Hoeflea algicola: one gene and its partners. The protein of the gene in region 1 interacts with the protein of each later gene in a pairwise test. Links are inferred from orthologs where the notes say so. Each region holds a gene or a part of one and is shown in the gene's direction. Other genes may lie near its edges. The genes, in order: dnaQ, dnaE and dnaN.

What was found.
Region 2: the proteins of dnaQ (region 1) and dnaE interact in binary tests that used the Escherichia coli proteins (3 or more experiments, as listed by UniProt). The link is inferred for Hoeflea algicola from one-to-one orthologs.
Region 3: the proteins of dnaQ (region 1) and dnaN interact in binary tests that used the Escherichia coli proteins (3 or more experiments, as listed by UniProt). The link is inferred for Hoeflea algicola from one-to-one orthologs.

Annotation. Positions count from the first base shown.
Region 1 is NZ_JAOVZR010000001.1:3,142,250-3,148,537, forward strand. What follows is about bases 1,733-4,637. They hold dnaQ (DNA polymerase III subunit epsilon), read left to right. Parts: upstream 1,733-2,785; coding sequence 2,786-3,490; downstream 3,491-4,637. Other genes in these bases: OEG84_RS15430 (shikimate dehydrogenase), read left to right, coding at 1,733-2,185; coaE (dephospho-CoA kinase), read left to right, coding at 2,182-2,775; secB (protein-export chaperone SecB), read right to left, coding at 3,564-4,079; OEG84_RS15450 (FxsA family protein), read right to left, coding at 4,162-4,637. Outside these bases: OEG84_RS15420 (pyruvate, water dikinase regulatory protein), read left to right, coding at 1-704; OEG84_RS15425 (Maf-like protein), read left to right, coding at 742-1,335; more of OEG84_RS15430, read left to right, coding at 1,328-1,732; more of OEG84_RS15450, read right to left, coding at 4,638-4,698; OEG84_RS15455 (Tim44/TimA family putative adaptor protein), read left to right, coding at 4,831-5,535; mltA (murein transglycosylase A), read left to right, coding at 5,535-6,288. UniProt on the Escherichia coli protein: DNA polymerase III is a complex, multichain enzyme responsible for most of the replicative synthesis in bacteria. The epsilon subunit contain the editing function and is a proofreading 3'-5' exonuclease.
Region 2 is NZ_JAOVZR010000001.1:384,449-391,908, forward strand. The notes cover bases 3,384-7,460. They hold dnaE (DNA polymerase III subunit alpha), read left to right. Parts: upstream 3,384-3,702; coding sequence 3,703-7,260; downstream 7,261-7,460. Other genes in these bases: OEG84_RS01980 (DNA polymerase IV), read right to left, coding at 7,298-7,460. In the rest of the region: lon (endopeptidase La), read left to right, coding at 52-2,484; DNA-binding protein HupB, read left to right, coding at 2,895-3,167. UniProt on the Escherichia coli protein: DNA polymerase III is a complex, multichain enzyme responsible for most of the replicative synthesis in bacteria. This DNA polymerase also exhibits 3' to 5' exonuclease activity. The alpha chain is the DNA polymerase catalytic subunit.
Region 3 is NZ_JAOVZR010000001.1:3,631,348-3,637,562, reverse strand. Bases 3,304-6,135 are described here. They hold dnaN (DNA polymerase III subunit beta), read left to right. Parts: upstream 3,304-4,076; coding sequence 4,077-5,195; downstream 5,196-6,135. Other genes in these bases: recF (DNA replication/repair protein RecF), read left to right, coding at 5,258-6,135; dnaA (chromosomal replication initiator protein DnaA), read left to right, coding at 3,304-3,856. Outside these bases: mutM (bifunctional DNA-formamidopyrimidine glycosylase/DNA-(apurinic or apyrimidinic site) lyase), read left to right, coding at 1-239; OEG84_RS17715 (enoyl-CoA hydratase), read left to right, coding at 271-1,044; rpsT (30S ribosomal protein S20), read left to right, coding at 1,263-1,529; more of dnaA, read left to right, coding at 2,309-3,303; more of recF, read left to right, coding at 6,136-6,215. UniProt on the Escherichia coli protein: Confers DNA tethering and processivity to DNA polymerases and other proteins. Acts as a clamp, forming a ring around DNA (a reaction catalyzed by the clamp-loading complex) which diffuses in an ATP-independent manner freely and bidirectionally along dsDNA.

The DNA of each region.
Region 1 (6,288 bases):
ATGTGTACCCGCTGATCAGAACCCGCAAACAGCTGTTTGCGGTGCTGGATGCCATCGATGGCGCCCCCGGCATCGTGCTTTATACCATCGTCGACGCCGAGCTTTCCTCGATCATCGAACTCAAATGCCGCGACATGGGCCTGCCCAGTGTGTCTGTGCTGGAACCGGTGATCAATGTGTTCCAGTCCTATCTAGGTGCCCCGTCCCGGCGCCGGGTTGGAGCCCAGCACGCCATGGGCGAGGAATATTTCAAGCGGATCGACGCGCTCAACTTCACGCTTGATCATGATGACGGTCAGTTGCCGCCAGATTTCGAGGAGGCTGATCTTGTCATTCTCGGCATCAGCCGCACCTCGAAAACGCCAACCTCGATCTATCTCGCCAACCGTGGCGTCAAGACCGCCAACATCCCGATTGTTCATGGTGTGCCGCTTCCCGAAGGCCTGATCACCGCCAAGAAGCCGCTTGTCGTCGGGCTCGTCGCCTCGGTCGATCGCATTGCCCATGTTCGTCAGAATCGGGTGCTGGGCACGACCGCGGACTATCATGGTGAGCACTACACTGACCGCGCGCTGATCAGCGAGGAACTCAAATATGCCCGCATGCTGTGCGAACGGCACAACTGGCCGGTGATTGACGTCAGCCGCCGCTCGATCGAGGAAACCGCCGCGGCAATCCTTGCCTTGCGGCCTAAGTGGCACTAGTTCCGGTGACCCGGCAAGACATATTGAAGGAGTGCCCATGACACCCGATCTCATCCTAGCATCGGCAAGCCCTTTCAGGAAAACACTGTTGCAGAACGCCGGCCTGACTTTCGTTTCGGAATCGGCGCAAATTGATGAACGCGCCGTTGAAGAGACGGTGCAAGGTCTGGACGCTGAAGATCTGGCGACAATTCTGGCTGAAGCCAAGGCGCAGGATGTGTCCAGTCGTCATCCCGGCGCCATCGTCATTGGTTCCGATCAGACGCTGTCGCTTGACGGTGAAATCTTCCACAAGCCTGAAAACATGGATCAGGCCCGGCGCCGGCTGCTCAAGCTTTCTGGTCGCACCCATTTGCTCAACAGCGCGGTGGCGTTGGCAAGGGATGGTGAAACTCTCTGGCGTCATGTTTCCGTTGCGCGAATGACGATGCGCCAGCTCGACCCGGGCTTTGTTGGTCGTCATCTCGCCAATGTCGGAGACCGCGCCCTGTCGTCGGTCGGCGCCTACCAGTTTGAAGGCGAGGGTATCCAGTTGTTCGAGCGCATCGAAGGTGATTATTTCGCCATCATCGGTCTGCCGCTGCTGCCGCTACTAGCCCAATTGCGTGAATTGGCAATCATCGATGGTTGATGTCGCAATGAATGCACCGCGCGCCTTTGTTATCGGCGATCCCATCAGCCATTCGCGTTCGCCACTGATCCACCGCTACTGGCTGGCAAATGCTGGAATTGCTGGTAGTTATGATCCGGTAGAAGTTAAACCGAAAGATCTTCCGGAGTTCGTGGCCCGTCTGAAGGATGGTGCTGCGGGTATTGCCGGCGGTAATGTCACCCTTCCTCATAAGCAGGCCATCGCCGAACTGGTCGATACAACTGACGAAACCGCGCGACAGATCGGTGCCGTCAATACGGTCTGGCTCGAAGATGGAAAATTAAAGGCCACCAACACCGATTCGCACGGTTTTGCCGCCAATCTCGATGCCAGCGCACTCGGCTGGGACAAGGCCCAATCGGCGCTGGTTCTGGGCGCCGGCGGGGCCAGCCGGGCCATCATTCATGCGCTTCTGGCGCGCGGCTTCGGTTCGGTGCGGATCGTCAACCGAACCCAATCCCGTGCCCGTGAATTGGCCGAACGGTTCGGCCCGCGCGTTTCCGCGCATGCCATGGAGGATCTTCCGGATCTCCTCATCGGAACCGGCCTGTTCGTCAACACCACTTCATTGGGCATGGGCGGAACCACGGTTCCCGAACTCGATTTCACAGCCATGGCATCGGGCGCGCTGGTAACCGATATCGTCTATGTGCCGCTGCAAACGCCGATTCTGAAAATGGCGACGGCTCAGGGTCTTGCCACTGTCGATGGGCTCGGCATGCTGTTGCATCAGGCCGTGCCCGGTTTTGAGAAATGGTTTGGAATCAGGCCCGAAGTCACCACCGAACTTCGGCAATTGGTAATTGCCGACATGGAGCAGCACGCATGATCGTCATTGGCCTGACCGGTTCGATCGGCATGGGAAAATCAACCACCGCCGAAATGTTCAGCGATGCCGGTATTCCGGTAATCAGCGCCGACGAGATCGTTCATGAGCTTTACCGCGGCGAAGCAGTGCAGCCTATTGAAGCCGCTTTCCCGGGAGCAACGGTTGATGGTGCGGTTGATCGCGAGGCGTTGTCGCGCACGCTTCTTGCCGATCCGGCCGGTTTTAAAAGGCTTGAAGCCATTATTCACCCGCTGGTGCGCGCCCGCGAGCAGGCCTTTGTCGATCAGGCCCGGGCGGACGGCCATGCCATGGTGCTGGTCGACATTCCGCTGCTTTACGAAACCGGGGCCGAAAACCGGGTCGATGTGGTTGTTGTCGTCACCTGCGATGCCGATATCCAGCGCCAGCGCGTCATGGCGCGGCCAGGGATGACGGTCGAAAAATTCGAGGCTGTCCTGGCGCGACAGGTGCCGGATGCGGAAAAACGCGCGCGCGCCGATCATATTATCGATACCGGCCAGGGGCTGGAACCGGCCCGGCGCCAGGTCGCCGACATTATTGCGGCGCTCGGCGCCAGCAAACAGGGGTAGGGCAAGCGGCATGCGTGAAATCGTCTTCGATACTGAAACCACCGGCCTCGACAACAAGGCTGACCGGATCATTGAAATCGGCTGCATCGAGCTCGACAACCAGTTTCCGACTGGACGGTCGCTGCATCTCTTCATCAATCCCGCCGGCCGCAAGGTGCACCCCGATGCGCTTGCCGTTCACGGCATCACCGATGCCTTTTTGGCCGACAAGCCGGCGTTCTCCGAGGTTGCAGAAAAAATCATCGCGTTTTTCGATGGCGCCCGTTATGTCGCTCACAACGCCAATTTCGACATGGGATTTCTTAATTCGGAGTTTCAGCGGATCGACCTGCCCGCAGTGGATCCCGACCGGGTCGTTGATACGCTGGCGCTGGCGCGCCGACGCCATCCGATGGGCCCCAACAGCCTCGATGCGCTCTGTCGCCGTTATGGAATCGACAATTCGCATCGGACCAAGCACGGCGCGCTGCTCGACGCCGAACTGCTGACGGATGTCTATATCGAGATGCTGGGCGGTCGCCAGGCGGCCCTTGGGTTGTCGGATGTCGAAGATGCCAATGTTGTCGAGACCACCGAGCATATGGTGATCGAGATCGGCCACCGCCCGAGCCCGCTGCCCGAGCGCCTGACCGTGGTCGACCTCGAGGCTCATTCCAGACTGGTTGCCCGTATCGGCGAAAATGCACTTTGGCTGAAAACGCCCGGCGATGGGTGATTGTTGAAACAGGCAGGTTTGACATAAAAAAAGCCGCCCGGAGGCGGCTTTTCCATATTTGAAAATCTGTGGCTCAGTTGACCTGAGGAGTCGCGACCTTCGCCTTGGTCTGCTCTTCGGCCATGCGCTGTTGAAACATCTGCGCAAAATCGATCGGATCGACCAGCAGCGGCGGGAAACCGCCATTGCGCGTAGCGTCGGCAACGATCTGCCGGGCAAACGGGAACAGGATGCGCGGGCATTCGATGAACAGCAGCGGCAGCATGTGCTCCTGCGGGAAACCCACGACCCGGAATACGCCGCCGTAAACCAGCTCGACAGCGAACACGACCGTATCGCCGCTCTTTGCTTCGGCGTTCATGGTCAACAGCACATCGAATTCGGTCTCGCCCAGCGGATTGGCGTTGACGTTGACGTTGATGTTGATAATCGGTGCCTTCTCGCGCGGTCCAAGCGATTTCGGCGCGCCCGGATTTTCAAACGACAAGTCCTTCACATACTGTGCCAGAACATTAAGCGTCGGCGCTTCGCCGTTGGCCTTTGCCTCGCCTGCGGCGGCGCCGCTTGTGCCGGTAGTGTCCTTTGCCATGTGGCCTTTTCCCATTCTTTCGTCCGCCAAGGCGGTTTTCCGGTAAATTGTTCGCGCTTGGGCTAGCATTTCGTCACAAAGCTTACAACCCGTTTGCGCCGCCCTTGCCGTTCCTGCGATGGTCCGACAGCCTGTCGGTGTCGCCATTGCCGGGTGAATTGCCCGGCTGACGCTCATATTCGTCGGCGTCGAGATCGACCACGCCGTCTGGTGTTCGCGGCCCACCATGCGGCCCGGAACTGAAGCCGCTGCTCATGGTCTGAACCACGACCCGGTTCTTGACCAGTCGCCACACCCCGTCGCGGATAGCCGGGACAAACAGCAGAAAGCCCAGCGAATCAGTGACGAAACCAGGCGTCAGCAGCAGCACGCCTGCCACCAGCAGCATCACGCCATGCACCAGTTCGCGTCCGGGAACCCGGTTGGCACGCATTTCCGAGTTGATGCGATTGAATAGCCCGATCCCCTGCCAGCGAAGCAGAAAGCTGCCGACCACGGCCGTCAGCAGCACCATGCCAAGTGTGGCCCAAACCCCTATCTGGCCGCCAATGACGACAAAGGCGGCGATCTCGGCCAGCGGTATGGCGAGAAGCAAAAACGGGATCAGGGAGAAGCGCATAGAGAGGTTTCCGAGCTTGATGCCGGGTCAGGATTGCCGCCCGCATGAAATAGAATGCCACAACCCTTTGATTGATTGGCCCGGGGGCATTATATGCATCCTTACCGATGATGAAACCGAAAGAAGGCGGGAATGGGTTCCTTTGATTTTGTGACGTTCTTCTTTTTTGTGGCGGCGGTGATAATTTTCATCCAGCTGCGTTCGGTGCTTGGCAAGCGCACTGGCAGCGAACGCCCGCCGCGCGAGCAGACGGCCCGCCGTGAACAGGCAGGCACTGAAGGCGGAATGGACGATCCGAAAGTGGTTACGCTTCCCCGCCGCGGCCGGGAAAATGTCGAACCGGACATGTTTGCCGCAGTTGATGCTTATGCTGAACCGGGTACTGAGCTCAACGAGGGACTGCGCGAGGTGGTCACCGCCGATCCGTCGTTTACGCCTCAGGAGTTCGTCGGTGGCGCTACCATGGCTTACGAGATGATCGTCTCGGCCTATGCCGACGGTGATCGCAAGGCGCTGAAGGGCTTGTTGTCGCGCGAGGTCTTCGACGGCTTTGTTGCCGCCATCGATGAACGCGAAGCTCGTGGCGAGACGGTGCGGTCGAATTTCGTGGGCATCGAGAAGGCCAACATCATCCAGGCCGAGATGAAGGGGACGGAAGCCAATATCACCCTGCGCATCATCAGCCAGCTGATTTCGGCGACGCTCGACAAGGACGACAAGGTGATCGAAGGCGATCTGGTTGACGTTACCGATGTCAATGATGTCTGGACCTTCTCCCGCGACACACGGTCGAAGGATCCGAACTGGCGTCTGATCGCGACGGAAGCTGATCAGTAATGAATGTGTCGCTTCGGCGGGAAGAATTCGCATCGCTGCCCGGTTGGGCAGACGATGCGCCCGCCGCAGCCCTTGCCGCCTTTTGCCGTTCCGCCCGACATGTTGCCGAAAACGGTCCCTACAAGACCGGCTCGCTGGGCATTTCCCACGAAGAATTCAAGCCGGCTTATGATGCTGCACTCGGCTTGCAGGCGGCTGAATCCGGCTTAGCACCCGCCAGCGAGGCTCGGGCCTTCTTTGAAAAATGGTTCCGCCCGGTAAAAATTGATATTGATGACGGTGCTGGGTTCGTAACCGGCTATTATGAGCCGGAACTGGAAGTCACAGCGACAGCCGATTCCGACCATGCTTTCCCGTTTTTGCGCAAACCCGACAACCTGGTGAAGGTGCCGGATCCTGACGATCCGCCGGTGGGGATCCCCGACGGCTATGCGTTCATGCTTGAGCAGAACGGCGAGGTCGGTGTCTGCCCGGACCGGCAGGCCATCGAGACTGGAGCTTTCCGCGGCCTGGGGCTCGAGATCGCCTGGGCTGGCTCGCGCGCGGACGTTTTCTTTGCCCATGTTCAGGGCTGCGCCCGTCTTGCCTTTCCCGATGGCCGCAACCGTCGAATCACCTATGCCGCCAAGAGCGGTCACCCCTTCACCGGTATCGGCGGATTGTTGGTCGAGCGCGGCGAGATTGCCGCGAACGACATTTCAATGGCTACGATCCGGCAGTGGCTTGCTGCCAATCCGCAGCACGCCGATCAAC
Region 2 (7,460 bases), 2.8 Mb from region 1 along the record:
CGTCCTGCGTTGCCAATCGGCCCTGACAAAAGGGTCATGAAAGGAAATGACATGCCGGACAAAATCGTGAGCCCCTCACAGACGCCGGAAGATGCCGGGGTCTATCCCGTTCTTCCGCTGCGCGACATCGTTGTATTTCCGCATATGATCGTACCATTGTTCGTCGGTCGCGAGAAATCGATCCTGGCGCTTGAGGAAGTGATGGGATCGGACAAGCAGATCATGCTGGCCACCCAGATCAATGCCGGTGATGATGATCCGGATCCCGCAGGGATCTATCAGATCGGCACCATCGCCAATGTGCTGCAGTTGCTCAAATTGCCCGACGGGACTGTAAAGGTTCTGGTCGAAGGCCGCGCCCGCGCCGAGATCGTCAATTACACTGATCGGGTCGACTATTACGAGGCCCATGCCGTCGAGCTTGCCGAGCCCGATGAAGACCCGGTGGAAATCGAGGCACTGTCGCGCTCCGTGGTCTCCGAGTTCGAAAATTACGTCAAGCTGAACAAGAAGATCTCGCCCGAAGTTGTGGGCGCAGCAAGCCAGATTGACGATTACTCCAAGCTCGCTGACACGGTGGCTTCGCATCTGTCGATCAAGATCACCGAAAAGCAGGACATGCTCTCGACGGTTTCGGTCAAGGGCCGGCTGGAAAAGGCGCTCGGCTTCATGGAAGGCGAGATTTCTGTTCTGCAGGTGGAAAAGCGCATCCGCTCCCGCGTCAAGCGGCAGATGGAGAAGACCCAGCGCGAGTATTATCTCAACGAACAGATGAAGGCGATCCAGAAGGAACTCGGCGACGGCGAGGACGGCCGCGACGAGATGACCGAGATCGAACAGCGGATCGCCAAGACCAAGCTGTCCAAGGAAGCCCGCGAAAAGGCCGATGCCGAGTTCAAGAAACTCAAGCAGATGAGCCCGATGTCGGCAGAAGCCACGGTGGTGCGGAACTATCTCGATTGGTTGCTGGGTTTGCCCTGGGGCAAAAAATCTCGGGTCAAGATCGATCTTGCTGCCGCCGAAAAGGCGCTCGAGGAGGATCACTATGGCCTTGAGAAGGTCAAGGAGCGGATCATCGAGTATCTCGCCGTGCAGGCGCGCTCATCCAAGCTCAAGGGGCCGATCCTCTGCCTCGTCGGACCTCCCGGCGTCGGCAAAACCTCCCTCGCCAAGTCGATCGCCAAGGCAACCGGCCGCGAATACGTCCGCATGGCGCTTGGCGGTGTGCGTGACGAGGCCGAAATTCGCGGTCACCGCCGCACTTATATCGGTTCGATGCCCGGCAAGGTCGTCCAGTCGATGAAGAAGGCGAAGAAAACCAACCCGTTGTTCCTGCTCGACGAGATCGACAAGATGGGTCAGGATTTCCGTGGCGACCCGTCTTCTGCGCTGCTTGAGGTGCTTGATCCGGAACAGAACTCGACCTTCATGGATCACTATCTCGAAGTTGAGTACGATTTGTCCAACGTGATGTTCATCACCACGGCCAATACGCTCAACATCCCGGCACCGTTGATGGACCGGATGGAGATCATCCGCATCGCCGGGTACACCGAGGATGAGAAGCAGCAGATCGCCCGCCGGCATCTTCTGTCCAAGGCAGTGCGCGATCACGCGCTGCGTCCGGAAGAATTCGAAATCACCGACGGCGCGCTGCTGCAGATTGTCCGCACCTATACGCGGGAAGCAGGCGTACGTAATTTCGAACGCGAATTGATGAAGCTGTCGCGCAAGGCGGTCACAGAGATTCTGAGAACCGGCGTCAAGTCGGTCAAGATCACCGAGGACAATCTTGCCGACTATCTCGGGGTGCCGCGGTTCCGCTATGGCGAAGCCGAGACCGACGATCAGGTTGGCGTGGTTACCGGGCTGGCCTGGACCGAAGTGGGCGGCGAGTTGTTGACCATCGAAGGCGTGATGATGCCGGGCAAAGGCAAGATGACCGTCACCGGCAATCTGCGCGACGTGATGAAGGAATCGATTTCGGCGGCGGCCTCCTATGTCCGCTCGCGTGCGGTTGATTTCGGCATTGAGCCGCCATTGTTCGACAAGCGCGATATCCACGTCCACGTACCCGAAGGGGCTACCCCGAAGGACGGTCCCTCGGCCGGTGTGGGAATGGCAACTGCTATTGTGTCGATCATGACCAAGATTCCGGTACGCCGTGATGTCGCCATGACCGGCGAAATCACACTGCGTGGACGAATTCTGCCGATTGGCGGCCTCAAGGAAAAACTGCTGGCAGCCCTGCGGGGCGGCATCAAGACGGTGATGATTCCCGAGGACAATGCCAAGGATCTGCCCGAGATCCCGGACAATGTGAAAAACGGCCTGGAGATCATCCCGGTCGCCAAGATGGGTGACGTGCTGCGCCACGCGCTTGTGCGCATGCCCGAGGCGATCACCTGGGATCCTGACGCCAAGCCTGAAGCGCCGATTGTCGCTGAGACCGTTGATGAGAGCGGCACTGCAATCGCCCATTGATGGTGGTGGCGCCCGGATCGGTTGATTCAAGCGTCATCCTGCTTGCCTCATCTTGAACCATGAAAGCGCCGCGCGTTGGCTTCAATGCGCGGCGCTTTTGCGTTTGCCGCTGCCTGACCGGCGAGAGCCGTCCGGCGGTAATTGTCTGCTGGTAATGGCCCCGGAGGATTGCAATGCAATTTGGGTAGGCTCCCACCGCCGGTAGCGAACACTGGAGTCGTTGCAATACAGCCAAACCGGGCAACTGGGCGGTCAGGCACGGGGCGTTCAGTCAGTTTTCTGTGTGAAGCCCTGTGAAAACCGCTGAAAACCGTTCGTTTGCAAGGAGTTTTGTTGCGCGATACCGCGAGATGCGTAGGATCACGCCATCGAACACATTGAGTCGACATTACGCCAGAAAGGGACGGAAAATGAACAAGAACGAACTCGTGGCCTCAGTTGCCGAGAAGTCGGGCATCAGCAAGGGTGACGCAACATCGGCAGTCGAGGCGGTTTTCGAAACCATCACCGGTGAGCTCAAGAATGGCGGCGACGTCCGCCTGATCGGCTTTGGCAACTTCACCGTGTCGCGCCGCGAAGCCTCCAAGGGCCGCAACCCGCAGACCGGCAAGGAAGTCGATATTCCGGCTCGCAACGTGCCGAAATTCTCGGCCGGCAAGGGCCTCAAGGACGCGTGCAACTAAGCCGCATCCATTCGATTGATTGAATGAAAAGCCCGGGGGAGAAATCCTCCGGGCTTTTTCGTGCAGACCCGGTCCGCGGGCGGCTTTCCGCTGCGGGCTCTTCGCGGTGACGGCATTCGTGCGGTGCTTGACAGCGGAACAGATATAGAACAAGATAGAAACATAAAGCGAATACACAGGAGTTGATCATGACTGCATTTGCCCGCGATCTCGCCGCCTTCGTTTCCATGTCTCTGTTTGTTGCAAGTTTTGCCGTCGTTGTAATGGCGTTTTAGGCCGCCATTGTTGGTGCCAACCCGGTCACTCAAGCTGGCGCCTGCGGGCGTACTTGAGGTGATCCGGGTCCCGCATGGCCAATTATCCCACGCGGGTTCTCTGTTTCCGTTTTGAGGTACGCGTGCCCGTGCCTGTGTGAAGCGCCGGTTTTGCTTGCTCCTGCTCTGGACTTTCGAGTCCGGGTCCTCACAATTGCTGCTTGAGTCTGTGGTGCGCCCAAAAAGGTGCAGATGCCGCGGCCGTTCAGCAGGGGATATCCATGGCACGGGAAAACAAGGCGGCGAAAATGCTCGCCAATCTGGCCGCGGGGGCCAAATCGACGCGCCATGGGGCCGATGATGTTGAGCTCGGCGAGACCGGCACTTGGCCGGGCTTCGTGCATTTGCGGGTGCACTCGGCCTATTCGCTGCTTGAAGGCGCATTGCCGATCAAGACGCTGATCAAACGCGCCGTTGCCGATCAGCAGCCGGCACTGGCAATTACCGACACCAACAATTTGTTTGGCGCGCTTGAATTTTCGGTTAAGGCCATGGAAGCCGGAATCCAGCCGCTGATCGGGTGTCAACTCGACATCGATATGGAGGACGGCCAGCAGGGTGATCGCCGGTCTCACCGCGACCACCTGCAAAAATCACCTGCGATTGTCCTCTACGCCGCCACCGCTGCCGGCTACGACCGTCTGGTGGCGCTGGTCAGCCGCGCCTATCTCGAAGGCGACAGCGTTGAGCGCCCGCATATCACCATTTCCTGGCTGGAAGAGGGCGCCGAAGGCCTGATCGCGCTCACCGGCGCCGATGGCGGGCCGGTCAACCAGGCGATGCGCGAGGGGCATCCCGACAAGGCCAGGGACAGGCTTGAACGCCTCAAGGCGCTTTTTGGCGATCGGCTTTACCTCGAATTGCAGCGCCAGAAAGGCTATGATCGCGGACTTGAGGCGACGATGATCGCGCTTGCGTATCAATGCGAGGTGCCGCTGGTTGCCACCAACGAGGCATTTTTTCCCGGACCGGACGATTTTGAGGCCCATGACGCGCTGATGGCGGTCGCCCACAACGCCGTCATGTCGGACGACCGTCGGCCGCGCCTGAGTGTCGACCACTGCCTGAAATCCCGCGCTGAAATGATGGCGATCTTTTCCGATGCCCCCGAAGCGCTGGCCAACACGGTGGAAATCGCCCGCCGCTGTGCGGCGATTGTCGAGACCCGTGCGCCGATTCTACCGCATTTCACCGGTGCCGATCATGGGAACCCCGAAGCTGCGCTTGCCGCAGAAGCAGCAGAACTGCGGCGGCAGTCGATCGAGGGGCTGGAACGGCGTCTGACGCGGGTCGGGATGGCCGATGGCTACACCATCGAGGATTATCGCGAACGGTTGCAGATCGAGCTCGACATCATCGAGAACATGAAGTTTCCCGGCTACTTCCTGATCGTGGCCGACTTCATCAAATGGGCCAAGGATCAGGGCATTCCGGTGGGACCCGGTCGTGGTTCCGGTGCGGGCTCATTGGTCGCCTACGCGCTGACTATCACCGATGTCGATCCACTGCGTTTTTCGCTGCTGTTCGAACGTTTTCTCAACCCCGCCCGTGTGTCGATGCCCGACTTTGACATCGACTTCTGCCAGGATCGCCGCGAAGAGGTGATCCGCTATGTGCAGAAGAAATATGGCCGAGAGCAGGTTGGGCAGATCATCACGTTCGGAAGCCTTCAGGCGCGCGCGGCGTTGCGCGATGTCGGCCGGGTGCTGGAAATGCCCTATGGTCTGGTCGACCGGATCTGCAAGCTGGTGCCCAACAATCCCGCCAACCCGACGCCGTTGGGCAAGGCAATAGAGGAAGAGCCGCGGTTCGCCGAGGAAGTCGACAAGGAACCCGCCGTCGGGCGCCTGCTCGATATCGCCCAGAAGCTCGAGGGGTTGTACCGCCACGCCTCCACCCACGCCGCCGGCATCGTCATTGGCGACCGGCCGCTGTCGCAATTGGTGCCGATGTACCGCGATCCGCGTTCCGACATGCCGGTCACCCAGTTCAACATGAAATGGGTCGAGCAGGCCGGCCTGGTCAAGTTCGACTTTCTCGGCCTCAAGACCCTGACTGTGCTGAAGACGGCAGTCGGGTTTATCGCCAAGCGCAACATCACCATCGATCTCGAAGCCTTGCCGCTTGATGACAAGCCGACCTACGAGATGCTGTCACGCGGCGAGACGGTCGGCGTGTTCCAGGTGGAATCGGCGGGCATGCGCAAGGCGCTGATTGGCATGCGCCCCGACAGGATCGAGGACATCATTGCGCTGGTCGCGCTCTATCGTCCCGGCCCGATGGAAAACATCCCGGTCTACAATGCGCGCAAGCATGGCGAGGAGGAACTGGCCTCGATCCATCCCAAGATCGACGGGCTGCTGGCCGAAACCCAGGGCGTGATCGTCTATCAGGAACAGGTGATGCAGATCGCCCAGGTGTTGGCAGGCTACTCGCTTGGAGAAGCCGACCTTCTGCGCCGTGCCATGGGCAAGAAGATCCAGGCGGAAATGGACAAGCAGCGCGCCCGCTTCGTCGATGGTGCCGTCGAACGCGATGTGTCCAAGCCGCAGGCCAATCTGATCTTCGATCTTCTCGCGAAATTCGCCAATTACGGCTTCAACAAGTCTCACGCCGCAGCCTACGGCATTGTTTCCTATCAGACGGCCTACCTGAAAGCCCATTACCCGGTCGAATTTCTGGCTGCCTCGATGACGCTGGATATGTCGAACACTGACAAGATCAACGATTTCCGCCAGGACGCCAAACGGCTTGGCATCGAGGTGGTGCCGCCATCGGTGCAGACCAGCTTCCGGCATTTCGAGACCGGCGAAAACCGGATCTATTATGCGTTGGCGGCAATCAAGGGTGTGGGCGATGCCGCCGTTGAACACATCGTCGAAGTCCGCGGCGACGCGCCGTTTGCCACGCTGGAGGATTTCTGCCTGCGGATCGATCCGCGCCAGGTCAACCGGCGGGTGCTTGAAAGCCTGATTACCGCCGGCGCGCTCGATTGTTTCGGCCATGACCGGGCCATCCTCGTCGCCGGCCTTGACCGCATTCTCGGCTTCGCCCAGCGCGCGCAGGAAAACCGTATCAGCGGGCAGAGCGATATGTTCGGCTCAGGCGCTGCCGAAAACATTGAAACCATCCACCTGCCGGCAACGATGCCCTGGCTGGCGGCAGAGAAACTGCACCGCGAATATCAGTCGCTGGGCTTCTATCTGTCAGCCCATCCACTTGATTCCTATAATGATCTGTTGGCCAAGATGCGGGTGCAGACCTGGGCCGACTTTTCGGTCTCGGTCAAGGCCGGCGCCACCGCGGGGCGGCTGGCGGGCACTGTCACCAGCAAGCAGGAACGCAAGACCCGCACCGGCAACAAGATGGGCATTGTGGCGTTCTCCGACAGTTCCGGCCAGTACGAGGCAGTGCTGTTTTCCGAAGGCTTGGCGCTTTACCGCGAGTTGCTCGAACCGGGTAAGTCGATCGTCATCACCGTCACTGCCGAGGAGCGTCCCGAAGGCATCGGTCTGCGCATCCAGACGGCCGACTCGCTCGAAGATCGGGCCGCGCGCGGCCAGTCCGCACTCAGGGTTTACATGCGTGATGCAAAGCCGCTCAATTCGGTCTCGACCCAGTTGAAATCGCGCGGTGAAGGGCAGGTGTCTTTCGTCATGATCAAGGATGACGGTCGTCGAGAAATCGAAGTTACGTTGCCGGACCGCTACAAGCTCACACCGCAATTGGCTTCCGCGCTGAAGGCGGCGCCCGGTGTGCTTGACGTCGAGCTGGTTTAATGTCGGCGGCTTTCGCTGCTTGGAGCCGCTCTCTGAGCTAATCCTCTTCGGCCTGCTTGGTCTTGCGCGAGGTTCCGAAGGTATAACCGGTCTCCAAAATGTCGCGGCCGAATTTTTGCCGGACCTTGTCGATGGCGCTTTCCGCCACCGCCCGGCGCGCGGCGGCGGGGTCCACCAGATCCGGCGGGTCGGCGCGCGCC
Region 3 (6,215 bases), 490 kb from region 1 along the record:
ATCTGGAACGGCTGACGGCGGACATCCGCACGGTGATCAGCGAGGCGATCGCGGCGGGTGGCTCTTCGCTGCGCGACCACATCCAGACTGACGGAACGATGGGCTACTTCCAGCACGGATTTTCAGTCTACGACCGTGAGGGAAAGGCTTGCCCCCGGCCCGGCTGTGGCGATACGGTCCGCCGGATCGTGCAAGGTGGCCGCTCGACATTCCTGTGCCCGCGCTGCCAGAAGCACTGATCCCGCAATCGGGTGGAAAAGGAGAGACGCGATGGCGCTCAAGACACTGAAGACAGAAACACGTGGCCGGGTGGCCATCGTCACCCTCAACCGGCCCGACGCGCTCAATGCGCTCAATTCCGAGCTACTGGGCGAACTGCGCGAGACGCTCGCCCATTTCAGCGCCGACGACAAAATCGGTGCGATCGTGCTGACCGGCTCGGAAAAGGCTTTTGCCGCCGGCGCCGACATCAAGGAAATGCAGCCCAAGGATTATGTCAGCGCCTATCTCGAGGACCTGTTCGAGGGATGGAGTGCCGTCTCCAATACTCGCAAGCCGCTGATTGCCGCAGTGGCCGGCTATGCGCTGGGCGGTGGCTGCGAGCTCGCCATGATGTGCGATTTCATTATCGCCGCCGACACCGCCAAGTTCGGCCAGCCGGAAATCACCCTGGGCATTATCCCCGGCATGGGCGGCACCCAGCGGCTTACCCGCGCGGTGGGCAAGGCCAAGGCCATGGATCTGTGCCTGACCGGACGGATGATGGACGCCGAGGAAGCTGAGCGCTCCGGCCTGGTGGCGCGCGTGGTGCCGGCCGACGAATTGCTGGCCACGGCAATGAAGGCTGCAGAAAAGATCGCCGGCTTCTCGCTGCCGGTGGCCATGATGGTCAAGGAATCGGTCAACCGGGCTGACGAGGTGACACTTGCCGAGGGCCTGCGGTTTGAACGGCGGCTGTTTCATTCGCTGTTTGCAACGGAAGACCAGAAGGAAGGCATGGGCGCCTTCATCGACAAGCGCAAGGCTCAGTTCAAGCATCGCTGAGCCACCAGCGCCGGGAAGCCTATCGCTTTCCGGCGCGACACAGGCAGGTCTGAGCCATTTTCGCGTTGACGAAGACCGCGATTACCGGTATAGGCCCGCCATCGAATGGCAGCTTTCGAGGTTGCCGTGGTTTTTTCGCATTCCGGACTTTAAAGCGACAAGCCCTGCAAGGGGCGCTTTTCGGGCGGACTGACGCTAGTGACAACTGAGAGGCATTCATGGCCAATACAACTTCGGCGAAAAAGGCGACCCGCAAGATTGCCCGCCGCACTGACACCAACAAGGCGCGGCGCTCACGGGTTCGCGGTTTCCTTCGCACCGTTGAGGAAGCCATCAGCGCCGGCGACAAGACCGCCGCTGCAGAAGCTCTGAAGGCAGCACAGCCCGAGCTGATGCGCGCCGCCGGCAAGGGCGTATTTCACGCCAATACGGCATCACGCAAGGTTTCCCGACTGGCCAGCCGGGTGAAGGCAATTTCTGCCTAATCCAGCCAGATAAATCGTTAGTCGACTAAAAGCCCGGACCGTCCGGGCTTTTTTGTTTTTGTCGACAAGGACTTGCGCACCTGACCGCAAACCGCCAATTGGGCATCGTCACGGTTCCGTCACGTTCGCATCGATTATCGTTGTTTTTCAGTATGTTACGAGAGGTACTAGAATCTCGCTCGCAGACTGGAAAAAGAATCAGCGAGACTCCTGTCAAGTCCAAGATTTAGCTATTCACCGATTCCTGACCGGTCTGAAAAACCACAAAGCCGCGAAAAGGCAATGAATCCAATCGCCTGTTCCTGGAGGCCCTCGGCGGCCTTTTTTTGACCTTTTCGAGTCAAGCCCCAATGTGTGAATTATTCGTAAATAAGCTGCTTGATCTGCCCGTCTCATCCTGCCTAAATGCAATCAACAAGGGGCGCGGAACCCGGCGGTTCCAGGATGCGATGCTGCATCATTAGCAGTTGACTTTCCACCCCGTCCCTTGGTGCCCGGTTCTCTTATCGGGCCAACCCAAAAAAACTTCCGGTTGTATCGGCTTGTGGCCGTGCGGGGAGCTTTGACTGGCGAAACCCCAGTTTCGTCAGAACGAAGAAGACATGTCCTGATTGGCGTTACGAGGCCGCCGCGGGACCAAAACGAAGGAGATCGCCAGGCGGGGGACAACCGCAGCGAACGAGACGGAAGGAAGCGGGCAAGTCTCGCTTCATACAGGGGGCCGGAATGATTCCGGTCTTGATGCGGCAACAGGGGTTACGGCGGCGATGCAAGCACACATGATGACGACGCAAAAAGCGGCACAATGGGGCGACAACAAGAACAGTGCCCAACCGCTTGGCGGCGATGTTTGCCCGACGGCGAAAGAAGGGGCGGACATGAACAAGAGCAACGAGGCATTCGACCGGGTGACGGCGCGGTTGAAGGCACAGGTCGGACCTGAGGTTTTTACCAGCTGGTTCGGTCGACTGAAACTTCAGTCAGCTTCCAAGAGCGTGGTGAGGCTGTCGGTACCGACTGCATTCCTGAAATCCTGGATCAACAACAAGTATCTCGACCAGATCAGCGCCCTGTTCCAGGAAGAGGATCCGGGCATCCTTAAGGTGGAAATCGTGGTCCGGTCAGCGACCCGCGCCCACCGTGGCAGCGATGCACCGGCAGTAACCACCCGGGTTCAGGTCGAGGCGGCTCCGGCGGCAGCCCGCAAGGAACAAGCGGTTTCGTTCAAGAGCGTGAACGCCCATTTTTCAGCGCAATCGAAGGGTCAGCATGCGGCCAATGCGGTGATCGGCTCGCCGCTCGATCCGCGCTGCACATTCGACAGCTATGTCGAGGGCTCATCCAACCGGGTGGCGCTGGCAGCGGCCAAGACGATTGCCGAGGCCGGCACCGGCGCGGTGCGGTTCAACCCGCTGTTCATCCATTCCAATGTCGGACTGGGCAAGACCCATCTTCTGCAGGCGGTTGCCGCTGCGGCAAGCAGCCATGCCCGCAATCCACGGGTGGTGTATCTGACTGCGGAATATTTCATGTGGCGTTTCGCCACCGCGATCCGCGACAATGACGCGCTGTCATTCAAGGAATCACTGCGCAATATCGACCTGTTGGTGATCGACGACATGCAGTTCCTGCAGGGCAAGTCGATCCAGCATGAATTCTGCCATCTGCTCAACATGCTGCTCGATTCAGCCCGCCAGGTGGTGGTGGCTGCGGACCGGGCGCCATGGGAGCTGGAATCGCTTGATCCGCGGGTTCGCTCGCGGCTGCAGGGCGGCGTGGCGATCGAGATCGAGGCGCCTGCCTACGAGATGCGACTGGAAATGCTGCGCCAACGGCTTGCCGCGGCGCAGGCTGAGGATGCCACACTCGACATCAGCGAGGAGATCCTCGCCCATGTCGCCCAGAACATCACCTCAAGCGGGCGGGAGCTTGAGGGGGCGTTCAACCAGCTCCTGTTCCGGCTCAGCTTCGAGCCCAACCTGTCGATCGAGCGGGTGGACCAGTTGCTGGGCCACCTGGTCAATGCGGGCGAGCCGAAGCGGGTGCGTATCGAGGACATCCAGCGGGTGGTTTCGCGCCATTACAACGTCACACGACAGGAACTGGTGTCGGACCGACGCACCCGGGTTATCGTCAAGCCGCGGCAGATTGCCATGTACCTGGCCAAGACGATGACGCCGCGCTCGTTTCCGGAAATCGGTCGTCGGTTCGGCGGTCGCGACCACACCACGGTGCTGCATGCGGTGCGCAAGATCGAGGAACTGATCAATGGCGATACCAAGTTGGGCCATGAGATCGAGCTGCTGAAGCGGCTGATCATCGAATAGACAGGGGCGCAAGCTCCTTATCCCCAGAATCCCGGCCCGGGTGGCATGACCCGGGCCGGTTTTTGTTGCATGACAGGGGCATAATCTGCCATTTTGCCGGCCCAGGCCGGACGCGCGTCGCGTCGATTCACTGTGCCTGATCCTAGGCATAAGCCTGACAAGACAGAATTGACCGGCCCGCGCCGCCAGCGCTGGCCCCAAGCCAAGCGGTAACCAGATCATGCGTGTCACACTCGAGCGTTCCAACCTTCTGAAATCGCTGAACCACGTTCACCGCGTGGTCGAGCGTCGCAACACCATTCCGATCCTGTCGAATGTGCTGCTCAAGGCCGAGGGCGCGACGCTGGACATGAAAGCCACCGACCTAGATCTGGAAATCACCGAGGCGACGTCGGCGATGGTCGAACAGGCGGGTTCAACCACGGTGCCGGCACACCTGCTATACGACATCGTTCGCAAGCTGTCGGACGGTTCGGAAGTGCTGCTGGCAACCAATCCGGACGATGCCTCGATGACGGTGGCCTCGGGTCGCTCGAAATTTTCGCTGCAGTGCCTGCCGGAATCGGATTTCCCCGATCTTACCGCCGGCGCTTTCAGCCACACTTTCCGGCTGCCGGCGACGCAGCTGAAGATGCTGATCGACCGCACCCAGTTCGCGATTTCGACAGAAGAAACGCGCTACTACCTCAACGGCATCTATATTCACACGATCGAAAATGACGGAGCGCTGAAGCTGCGTACGGTTGCTACCGACGGGCACCGGCTGGCGCGCGCCGATGTCGACGCGCCCGCGGGCTCGGAAGGCATGCCCGGCATCATCATTCCGCGCAAGACTGTCGGCGAACTCCAGAAGCTGGTCGACAATCCCGACTTGACGGTGACGGTCGAGGTATCCGACGCCAAGATCCGCTTTACCATCGGCTCGGTGGTGCTGACCTCGAAACTGATCGACGGCACCTTCCCCGATTACCAGCGGGTGATCCCGACCGGCAACGACAAGGAATTGACGGTCGATTGCCAGAGTTTTGCGCAGGCTGTCGACCGGGTGTCGACGATCTCCTCGGAGCGCGGGCGCGCGGTCAAGCTGGCGATTGCCGACGGGCAATTGACGCTGACCGTCAACAACCCCGATTCGGGTAGCGCAACGGAAGAACTGGCTGTGGGCTATGATCGCGATCCGTTGGAAATCGGTTTCAACGCCAAATACCTGCTCGACATCACCAATCAGCTGTCAGGCACCGACGCGGTGTTCATGCTTGCCGATCCGGGCTCACCGACACTGGTGCGCGACACCGCCGGCGACGACGCATTGTATGTGCTGATGCCGATGCGCGTGTAGCGCCCTTGCCCTCCAATTCGGGAACCGGCCGGCTGCCGCGGCGCGGCTGAGCGGAGACAGGCATGGCCCCGAAAGTGCACATCGAGCGACTGAAGCTCAGCGGCTTTCGCAATTATTCGAGCCTGTCGCTGACGCTTGACGCCCGCCATGTGGTGCTCGTGGGCGATAATGGTGCGGGCAAGACCAACCTGATGGAAGCCGTGTCGCTGCTGACCCCAGGCCGGGGCCTGCGCCGCGCCGCCTATGGCGACATGATCATGGCCGGGTCGGCGCCTGGCGCCGGGTTCAGTGTTTTTGCGGGCCTCGAGGGCATGGCCGGGCCGGTCGACATCGGTACCGGGGTGGAGGGCGGCGAGGATTCCAGCTCCCGCAAGGTGCGGCTCAACGGTGCGCCGGCGCGTGCGACCGACGAATTGCTCGAACATTTGCGGCTGTTGTGGCTGACACCGGCGATGGACGGCCTATTCACCGGGGCTGCGGGCGACCGGCGACGGTTCCTGGACCGGCTGGTGCTGTCGGTGGACCCGACCCATGGCAGCCGGGCGCTCAATTACGAACGCGCCATGCGCGGCCGCAACCGGCTGTTGTCGGAGGGCCGGAGCGATCCGACCTGGCTTGACGGGGTGGAGACGCAGATGGCCGAGCTCGGTGTGGCGATGGCGATGGCACGGCGCGAGGTGGTGAGCCTGTTGTCGAACCTGATCGAAAGCAACGCCGCGCACAGCGCGTTTCCCGCCGCCGCAGTCCGGCTGGAAGGGTTTCTGGAGGACAGGGCGCTGCAATCGGCCAGCGACATGGAAGCAATGTTCCTTGAACAGCTAAAAACCGGGCGCAACCGTGACGCGGCCGCCGGACGAACCTTGTCAGGCCCGCACCGGATGGACCTGGTGGTCGAACACCGGGCCAAGGCGATGCCGGCAGCGCTCTCGTCGACGGGTGAGCAGAAGGCGCTGCTGATCGGCATCATCCTCGGTCACGCCCAACTGGTGGCCAGCATGACCGGGCACGCGCCGGTGCTGC